DNA from 2 places in the Cytobacillus sp. C11.1 genome. Region 1 is predicted to be linked to the other one. Evidence: riboswitches for the same ligand, from Rfam matches in the RefSeq annotation. Region 1 holds a riboswitch; the other holds the start of a gene.

Region 1 (5,153 bases):
CGGTTATAGACGAGAGTGCCTTTCGAACGCTCTGCAAATCCTCCCTGGTTTCTTGCAATGCCAATGACGAACCTTGAAGTCGCTGTTACGCTTTTCATCGTGAACCAGTCCCTTCTGTTTTGTTATTGGCCTTGCATTATCTGTTTACCACGATGACCTGTCCCAAAACATTTTTCTTAGAAGAAATATTTGGTAATTAAGAACCCTTTTCTATTCAGTTTTATATAAGATGGATAAAATAAAAGGATAGGGGGTGAATGCATTGAATACAAAGAAAGAAATTCGTGAATACATATGGAATTATCTTGAGGAAAATAAGCTTGGACGTTATCCTTTTCCGCTGAAAAATAGAATTCCCAATTTCAAAGGTGCTGAAAAGGCGGCACAATTTGTTTTTAGAATGCCCGAATACAAAGAAGCAAAAGTAATAAAAGTGAATCCTGATAGTCCGCAGCTGCCGATCCGCACACAAGTTTTAAAAGACGGTAAGACCTTGCTGGTGCCGACTCCAAGACTGAGAGCAGGCTTTATTATGGTAAAACCGAAATGGGTTCCTGCCGGCGAAGAACGAAAAGCCGCGAGCCTTAAGCACATACATTCATACGGAAAAGAAGTTCCTCTTACTGAACTTCCTGTGATCGATTTATTTTTTGCAGGATCGGTAGGGCTTCATAGGGATGGAAGGCGAGTTGGGAAGGGCGAGGGGTATGCTGACCGGGAATATGCCATTATCAGGGAGCTTGGAAACCCTCCAATCCCTGTAATTGGAACGGTTAATAGCGCCCAGGTCACAGAGGCAGATATACCAAGAGATCCCTATGATTTGACGGTGGACTGGATTGCAACCGAAAAGGAACTGATTCAAACGAAAACACCTTATCCAAAACCGGATGGTATTCAATGGGAACTTGTGACCGAAGAGGAAATGGAGGAAATGCCAGTATTGCGGGAATTATGGGAGATGACAAAAAGAAGGCAGCAAAATGATCAGGCTGCCTTCTAGGCTTTTACTTCATCCATTTTCTTTATAACATCATCAATCTTTGCGTGATCTTCAGGTGATTCATCAATATGGTTCCACAATATCTTTCCATTTGGAGAGAAAAGCCAGGTTCCGCCTTGAATATAGACATCTTGAGTTTTCATGGATTTCAATACGAATTCCTTTTGCTGTTCATCCTTAGGGATAAATCCGTTAACCTTTCCGGTTATAAAACCAAATGCTGCTTTGGAAAGAAGCTTCCATTTTGGCATCGTTTTATGTCCCATGCCCTTATAAGACTCCCTGGATGGATCGCCGAGGATTGGAAATGGGTAGGGACCAAACTGGTCAAGGAATTGTTTGATGAAAGGTCCTTTAGAAGGAGCGATGGCAATAACCTGAAAGCCTCTGGCCTCCACTTCGTTTATACGCTCGCGCAACTGCGCAAGATAGGCTCTGCAAACTGGTCAGCCAAGGTGGCGGACGAAAACAGCCATGGTATATTGGCCATGGATTGCCTGGTTCAGAGTAATGCTTTGTTCAGGGTTCTGGGTTTCTAGAATGTATTTCATGTATTTACCGCCTTTCAAGAGATACTTTAGATCATACCGAACCTTTATAAAGGAATACAGAAATAATGCTCTGTGCAAAAAGAAAAAAGCAGGATCTGCTCCTGCTTTTCTTAGTCCCTGCTTCCCAGAATCCCGAAAATACGCAGGATATTGATGAACAGGTTGATAAAATCAAGATATAGATTAAGAGCCATTAAAGGCACTTCTTCAGCTGAAACACCATAATGCTTCATGCGGTTGAAATCGAATAGTACATATCCGCTGAATACCAGCACTCCAATGAAAGAGAAGGCCAGCATTCCGGTAGAGCTTAGCGGCCAGAAGATATTAAAAATGGAAATCGCAATAAGTGCAAGCAATGCAGCCATAAGCATACCGCCCAGGAATGATAAATCGCGTTTTGTTGTGGTAGCGTAAACTGCCAGACCTGTAAAAACGACCGTAGTTGTCGCAAGAGCAACCAGGACAGGGTTCGGTCCTATGGCAGCAAGGTAATGGGCCACAATCGGATAGGTTGTCACCCCTGAGATAAACGTGAACACATAAAGGAATGTGTAACCGATCGCTTTTTTGCGGCGAAGCAGAAAGGCGAAAAGCAGCATTCCGACTTCCAGAATAACTAACGGCAGAAACAATGCAGGCGGAACAAACACGCCGGCCATCGTCCCCATAAAAGCAATTCCTAATGATAGTGCAAATGCCCTCAGTACAGATGGCAAGTAGCTATTGCGGTTTGCAGTGTGCTGTACATACATTTTTTCATTTCTCCTCTAACATAATTTTTATATATGTATATACGGAATACCTGCTAAGGAGGTTTCAGGATTTTATTTGTTTTTTAATAAATCCCTGATTTCTGTTAGAAGCTCCACATTTTTATCCACAACTGGTGCAGGCTTGGCTTCTTCTTTCTTTTTGAAGCGGTTTATCATCCTTACAACCATAAAAATCGAGAATGCAATGATCAGGAAATCAACAATATTTTGCAGGAATAAACCGTATTTTACCTCGGCGCTTCCCACTTTGACCATCAGGTTTGTGAAATTCACTCCACCCAATAGCAGCCCAACAAGCGGCATAATAATATCATCTACAAGGGAAGAAACAATTTTTCCGAAAGCTGCTCCGATGATAACTGCAACAGCCAAATCTAAAACATTCCCTTTTAAAGCAAACTTTTTAAATTCATTCCACATATAATCCCTATCACCTTTCTATACAAATTACCGTTATTATACTATGTACAGAAAGGGATAGACTAGATAGGTCAGTACTTAAATGAGAAAACCTCTAACGAAGGAGGACAAATCTTTATATATCTTAGAAATAACTACTTCCAAAACCCAGGTATATGAAGAATCAAAGAAAAAAATAGGAGAGCCGGCATCAAAGAAGCTACTATGTTATCTCTCTTCAAAACCAAGAGTTAAAGCCCTGGTCCTTTCCTAAAATATCCGTTGACAGAAACAAGCTTTTTCTCTATAGTAACTATGACAATTACATTTAGAATATTCCCGTGTCAACGGGAGAGGTTCATAGCTTCACCCTCTATAAAAAACTATGGCTTTGATTATACAATAATCAACCATATCCAAGAGAGGATATGGTTTTTGTTTTTTCAGGCTGTGTTTTGGACCTCTCTTAGATGCCGCGGAATCTATAAAGGGAGGCTTTTTTTATGTCAGGAAGAAAAGATGAGGAGTTAACAGATATTACTTTATTGGGAAATCAGGGCACTAAGTATCTTTTTGAATACTCGCCTGCGATTTTGGAGGCTTTTGATAATAAGCATCCAAACCGCGATTATTTTGTAAAATTTAATTGCCCGGAGTTTACGAGTCTGTGTCCGAAAACGGGTCAGCCGGACTTTGCGACCATATACATCAGCTACATCCCAGATCAAAAAATGGTTGAAAGCAAGTCTTTGAAGTTATATCTATTTAGCTTCAGAAACCATGGCGATTTTCATGAGGATTGTATGAATATCATTATGAACGACTTAATCGAACTGATGGACCCGCGCTACATTGAGGTATGGGGCAAGTTTACGCCAAGAGGCGGGATTTCGATTGACCCTTATTGTAACTATGGCAAGCCGGGCACGAAGTATGAAAAAATGGCGGATTACCGTTTAATGAACCATGATCTTTATCCGGAGACGATCGACAATCGTTAATGAGAGGTGAATATCTTTGCTTTTATATTTAAATGCAGCCTTTGCAGGGCTGCTTATATTATCAAATATCCTGGCTGTTAAATTGTTCAGCATCGGAAGCTGGGCGATCCTGCCCGCTGCTGTAATCGTTTATGTATTTACGTATCCAATTACAGATATTATTGGTGAGGTTTACGGCAAAGAAGCGGCGCGTAAAACAGTATTTGCCGGATTTGTGACTCAGCTGATGGCAGCGATTTTTATTTTCACGGCCATCCACCTTCCTTCCGCACCTTTTTTCGGTGCACAAGCCGAGTTTGAAACGATCCTAAGCGGCAGCTTCAGGGTAACCATTGCCAGCCTAATATCCTACCTGGTAAGCCAAAATCTTGATGTGTTTGTTTTTCACAAGTTGAAAGAAAAGCACGGCAGCAAAAAGCTGTGGATTCGCAACAATCTCTCAACGGCTTCCAGCCAGCTGATTGACACAACGGTTTTTATTCTGATTGCTTTCTTTGGCACAATGCCGCTTGGGGCTTTAATGGGCATGGTGGCTACTCAGTATATCTTTAAATTTATCGTAGCGGTTGCTGATACACCGTTAGTCTATTTATTTGTTAAAATGGCGAAAAAGGAACGTACTGGCGGTGAAGCAAATGCTGCGGCATGAGCTTGCATTAAATTTATTTTTAAAATAGTATCAAAAAAGCAGAGCAATCTGCTTTTTTTGTTGCACAAAAATAATATTAATGGGATTATGTTTAGGGAATATTCTGTATTCTTTTAACCGAATGCAAGAATACCTTCCAATTAATACATACTAAAAGAAAGCACTGAAGGGGGAAAAGATGAAGATAGATAGACATAAAAAAGATCCTCGCTTTAAAATTGCTGAAAAAGAGGCATGGATCGGAATTGCACTCGTTCTTTTTAACTTTATATGGTGGTATGGATTTGCCTATGGAATGGGCTCGGGTCCCGCAGAGGAATATACATACATCTTTGGATTGCCGGCATGGTTTTTCTATAGCTGTGTAGCGGGCTTTCTTATTATGGTGGTGCTGGTAACTGCAGCCGTTAGATTCCTTTTTAAAGAAGTGCCTTTTGAAGATCGGGCGGAAGGGGGAGATTCCGAATGAACTGGGAAGTCGTGGCTCCTCTTCTCATCTTTTTAGTCATTATTTTTCTTATTGGCTTTTGGTCCAGCAGGCAAATGCAATCAGGCAATTCATTTCTTCAGGATTACTTTCTGGGTGGAAGGCAGCTGGGCGGGTTTATCCTGGCAATGACGATGATTGCTACGTACGGAAGTGCCAGCAGTTTTATTGGAGGTCCCGGTGTAGCATATACACAAGGGCTTGGCTGGGTTTTGCTTGCCATGTCACAGGTGGTTACAGGCTACTTCGTTCTTATGGTCCTTGGTAAGAAATTCGCAATCACAGCG
Region 2 (5,153 bases), 1.6 Mb from region 1:
TTTTTTTATTTTAAGCATTACTCTGTCTCCTTCCAATTCTCGTATTCTTTCAGGCTAATCGGGAAAAATTTGATTTTATCCCCGGCTTTTAACAAGGTAGGGGAATCATGATGCGGGCGAAATAATTTGACAGGAGTTCGACCAATCAGCTGCCAGCCGCCAGGTGTTTCGATCGGATAGATCCCAGTCTGCATGCCTGCAATCCCAACCGTCCTTTCCGGAATTTTCAAACGGGGAGATTCCCTTCGAGGCGCAGCGATTTTCTCGGACATGCCTCCAATAAAAGGGAAGCCTGGAGCAAACCCAATCATATAAACCAGATAGTTTCCAGAAGAATGAATGTTAATGACTTCCTCCGGTGTAATTCCATTATGGTCTGCAACATACTCCAGATCCGGACCAAATTCACCGCCATAGCAAACAGGAATTTCAACAACCCTTGCATCTGCAGCTTTGCTTGCTTCTAAACCCTCCATCAGCGGTTGAATCAGTGAACAAACGTGGTCATATGGAAGCTTGTCATTTGAGAGCTGATAAATTAGCAGCGGATCATAAAAAATGCTAACAGTCGAAAAAGCAGGGATGTACTCAGTCATCCATTCCGGCGGCTGATTTTCAAGGACTGCTGTTAAGGCCTGAACCTTTTCGTGCGCCTCCTGGCTAATTTCGTTCCCAAGTTCAATGAGGACGGCATTCTCCCCAAGAGGGTGTATAGTGTATTCCATTTTTTCACCTGCTTTCATAAAAAAACTATTCTGGTAATAGTAATTAGCTTTAGAAGTTTGCATAAAATAGAAACTTATTGATTCTCTAATACAAATGTTTATCGGTAATAATACCGGTATTATATAGATAGTTTATAACCAATGGTTTCCATCTACTCAACAACTTACGCTAACTAAATATATTATTCTATAATAGACTGAAAATTCTTTTTGTGCAAATTGTCCTGCTATACATCCTTCTAAGCTAGGAAATTATGTAGCAGGTGATTGTAGCGATGATTAATGAAACCCTCTAAGAAGAGAAGTAGAATAACGAAAAATGAACCTCCATTTTCTTCATAGTTTACGAAACCTGCAAATATGGGAATACAAAAGAGACATTATGATTTAGGGAGAGATAATTGTGGGTGCAAAAACAGAAATTAACCTGTCCGGAAGATTTGAGGCAGCTTTTAACCGTATTCATAAAGCCTTAAAACAATCTGCCAAAAAAGCCAGGACAGATAAATTTTATAAATTGATTGAGATACAAAAAAATCATTCGCTGATTCGATTATACGAAGATGATTTATTTCAATTTGCAAAACTTCGAAATGCGATTGTACATGAAAAAATAGATCTCGATTATTATATTGCCGAACCTCATTTGGAGACAGTTGAAAGGATCGAAAGGATTGCTGAAGATTTTGAAAAGCCGAAGACAGCACTGTCGATCGCCGCGACACCTGTTTTTTACTTTTACGAAGATGGCAAGCTGTCAGATGTTTTGGCCATTATCAATAAGTTTTCACACTCCCAGTTTCCCATCTATAATAGAAAGGAAGAATACTCGTGGCTGCTGACTTCAGCAGATATTGTAAAATGGATGGCCGAGCATTTTACAGAAGATTCGATTCAGCTGAAGAAAGTGCAAATAAAAGAGCTATTTAACAAAAAATCGAAGCATCAAATAACGTTCGTCAGCAAAGATACTTCCATTTTTGATTTAGAGGACTTATTTGAAGAGTACAGGTGCAAAAATGAAAAACTGGAAGGCATTATTGTTACTGAAAAGGGTAAGCCGACAGAAAAGCCAAAAGGGATCATAACTGCCTGGGACCTTCTCGAAGCGGATGCCGAAAATTAATATGAAAAAAGGTGCAAACCGATTGGTTCGCACCTTTTTTCAGTCCCCATAAGGACGTTTACAGGAATCCTATTGCATCAGGCCAAAGCGGATTAGTGTGGGCCTATCCTGCACTTGCATCCCCGCTGACCTCAGTGCAAAGATTCCTTTCTTTGCAACGCCAAACGAATACCGTGAAGTCGCTGTAAACCTAATCATGGCTTCAGTCCCTCCTTTTGGTTTTGGCCTTGCATTATTACTTTTTCCACGATTTTGAAAAATAAAACATCTTTAAATACCTCTGTAAAAATGCGATAAATATGCTAAGATAAGGTGATAGCTAAATAGAAATCCGTTTGATTACGGTAGAGGTTCTAGCTACCCTCTTTAAAAAACTAAGGAAAACAGGTCTGCTTTCTTAGTAGTCCTGTTTTTCTATTAAAAGGAGAATTTCTTATGAAAAATGATAAAGCGCTTGTTGTGTTCAGCGGCGGGCAGGATAGCACCACATGCTTATTTTGGGCAAAAGAACATTTCGCAGAAGTGGAAGCAGTCACTTTTAATTATAATCAGCGGCATAAGCTGGAAATTGAATGCGCACAGCAAATCGCAAAAGAATTGGGCGTTACCCATCATATACTTGATATGTCTTTACTAAACCAATTGGCGCCAAACGCATTAACACGTAATGATATCGAAGTGAAGGATGGGGAAGAGGGGGAACTGCCTTCCACATTCGTACCCGGCAGGAACTTGTTATTCCTATCTTTTGCTGGCGTGCTTGCCAGTCAAATCAATGCCAAGCATATCATTACTGGTGTATGCGAAACAGATTTCAGCGGATACCCGGATTGCAGGGATGTTTTTATAAAATCACTAAATGTAACACTTAATCTTTCAATGGACCAGCAGTTTATTATTCATACGCCATTAATGTGGCTGAACAAGGCCGAAACATGGAAGCTGGCAGATGATCTGAATGCGCTTGATTATGTACGTAAAAAAACGCTCACCTGCTATAACGGAATCCCTTCTGATGGCTGCGGCGAGTGTCCGGCATGCCATTTAAGGCAAAAAGGGCTTGAAGAATTCCTCCAAGAGAAAGGGGAGCTGTAAGCCATGTACGGATTCAGAATTGTTGATAAACTTCAGAAGATTGACAAGGATATTAAGCGCGATCAGCTAAAATATCATCAAAAACGTGTTCTTGTCAGTAAGGAATTCACCTTTGATTCCGCCCATCATTTGCATTGCTATGAAGGCAAATGCAAAAATTTGCATGGCCACACATACAAAGTCATTTTTGGCATCAGCGGATTTGTTGATGACAGAGGTCTGATGATTGACTTTGGTGATATTAAAGAAATCTGGAAAAATGATATTGAAGTTTTCCTTGACCATAAGTATTTGAATGAAACACTACCGCCTATGAATACGACAGCAGAGAACATGGTTGTCTGGATTTATGAAAAAATGGCGGAATCCCTTCAAAACCGGAAGGATCAATATATTGGGGCAAGGATGGAATTTGTACGCCTTTACGAAACTCCTACCAGCTTTGCAGAAGCGAGAAGGGAGTGGATGGAGGTTGAGTAAAATCCCTGTTCTTGAAATTTTTGGGCCGACCATCCAGGGTGAAGGAATGGTTATCGGCCAGAAAACAATGTTTGTCCGTACAGCAGGCTGTGATTATTCCTGCAGCTGGTGCGATTCCGCATTCACCTGGGATGGAAGCGCTAAAGACAGCATTCGTCAGCTGGATCCGGATGAGATTTTGAAGGAACTGAAGGAACTTGGCGGCGACGGTTTTTCTTTTGTGACAATCTCAGGAGGAAATCCGGCTCTTCTGAAAAACCTCGATGAGTTCATTTCATTACTGAAAGCAGAAAGGATTAAAGTCTGCCTCGAAACCCAGGGAAGCCGCTGGCAGGATTGGTTTTACGAAATTGATGAACTGACCATTTCACCTAAGCCGCCAAGCTCAGGAATGAAAACAGATTTTGAAATGCTTGATTCGATCCTCGAAAATCTGCAAAGAAAAGGCGATAGAGATAAACATGTCTCCTTAAAGATTGTTATCTTTAATGATGGTGACTATGAGTATGCAAAAATGGTCTATCAGCGCTACCCGGGTATTCCATTTTATCTGCAGGTAGGGAATGATGATACGGCTACTGCAGATGACCAGGATCTGATCCAAAGACTGCTTGGCCAATATAATTGGCTCATTGAGAAAACGATGGCTGACCATGATTTGAAAGATGTAAAAGTCCTGCCGCAGCTCCACACCTATATTTGGGGCAATAAGCGGGGAGTATAGCTTCTTTCATATACCCGTTACATACATTATGTGCGGGTTTTTTTCTTGAGAGCCTTTATACATCCAAGGTATGAATATCCGCCATTTGTGCTTTTTCTCGAAAATACAATCAACGAAAAAAGCTGCCAGACATTGTGTCCGGCAGTTTTTTTCGTTTGAAAGATTTCCTCAATCCCAGGGAATGCTAGCCAAAAGGAGTGTGGAAAATGAAAATATTCATTAGCTTTCTGTTACTGATTTTTTCATTAGGCAGTACGGCAGGTTACACCGCTGCTGCTTCGCCAAAACCCGAGCTGGCCATTGTCATTGATGACCTGGGAAACAATATGAAGGGTACAGCAGAAATGATGGAACTTCCAGTCACCTTGACGGTAGCCATCATGCCTTTCATGCCAACGACAAAAGAAGATGCCGAAATGGCTAATAAGAATGGCCATGAAGTCATTGTTCATCTCCCAATGGAACCGAAAAGAGGCAAGAGAAGCTGGCTTGGCCCTGGAGCAATTACAACTGATTTAAGCAATGAAGAAATCCGCAAGAGAGTAGAAGATGCCATAAAAGAGGTCCCGCACGCTGTCGGCATGAACCATCATATGGGATCAAGAGCGACAGAAAATGAGCGTGTCATGAGAATTGTTATGGAAGTTTGTAAGAAACATGGTCTTTTTTACTTGGACAGCAAAACAACCGGCAAAAGCGTGGCAGGCAAGGTGGCAAATGAAATTGGTGTTCCTTATGTAGAGAACCATATTTTTTTCGATGATATTTACACCACAGCACACATTACTAAACAAGCTGATCGGCTGGCAGAAAAACTCGTAAAAAGCGAACGAATTATCGCTATAGGGCATGTTGGCATCACAGGCCCCAAAATGGTATCCGTTTTGAAGGATTATATCCCTGTTTATTTACAAAAAGCCAACATCGTACCGCTGTCAGAACTAATCCCCGGCTACGAACTAATTGACGATGGACCATAAAAATAAAGCTGCAAACCCGAAGA

Evidence for each region. A riboswitch is a leader RNA that binds a small molecule or an ion and turns the genes downstream of it on or off. The one in region 1 is predicted to bind preQ1.
Region 2: linked by a shared signal. The riboswitch ahead of queC (7-cyano-7-deazaguanine synthase QueC) and the one ahead of queF (preQ(1) synthase) in region 1 are both predicted to bind preQ1.

What each region holds. Positions count from the first base shown of each region.
Region 1 is NZ_CM176935.1:142,041-147,193, reverse strand. It holds gene AC3ZVC_RS00735 (5-formyltetrahydrofolate cyclo-ligase) at 263-1,003, shown strand; partial or broken gene AC3ZVC_RS00730 (peroxiredoxin-like family protein) at 1,000-1,437, opposite strand; gene AC3ZVC_RS00725 (Bax inhibitor-1/YccA family protein) at 1,665-2,309, opposite strand; gene mscL (large conductance mechanosensitive channel protein MscL) at 2,382-2,750, opposite strand; PreQ1 riboswitch class I at 3,077-3,122, shown strand; gene queF (preQ(1) synthase) at 3,233-3,730, shown strand; gene AC3ZVC_RS00710 (queuosine precursor transporter) at 3,747-4,379, shown strand; gene AC3ZVC_RS00705 (YhdT family protein) at 4,558-4,848, shown strand; gene panF (sodium/pantothenate symporter) at 4,845-5,153, shown strand, end outside.
Region 2 is NZ_CM176935.1:3,514,125-3,519,277, forward strand. It holds gene AC3ZVC_RS17445 (5-oxoprolinase subunit C family protein) at 1-18, opposite strand, end outside; gene pxpB (5-oxoprolinase subunit PxpB) at 18-725, opposite strand; gene AC3ZVC_RS17455 (CBS domain-containing protein) at 1,129-1,851, shown strand; PreQ1 riboswitch class I at 2,193-2,235, shown strand; gene queC (7-cyano-7-deazaguanine synthase QueC) at 2,287-2,946, shown strand; gene queD (6-carboxytetrahydropterin synthase QueD) at 2,950-3,426, shown strand; gene queE (7-carboxy-7-deazaguanine synthase QueE) at 3,419-4,150, shown strand; gene AC3ZVC_RS17475 (divergent polysaccharide deacetylase family protein) at 4,357-5,130, shown strand.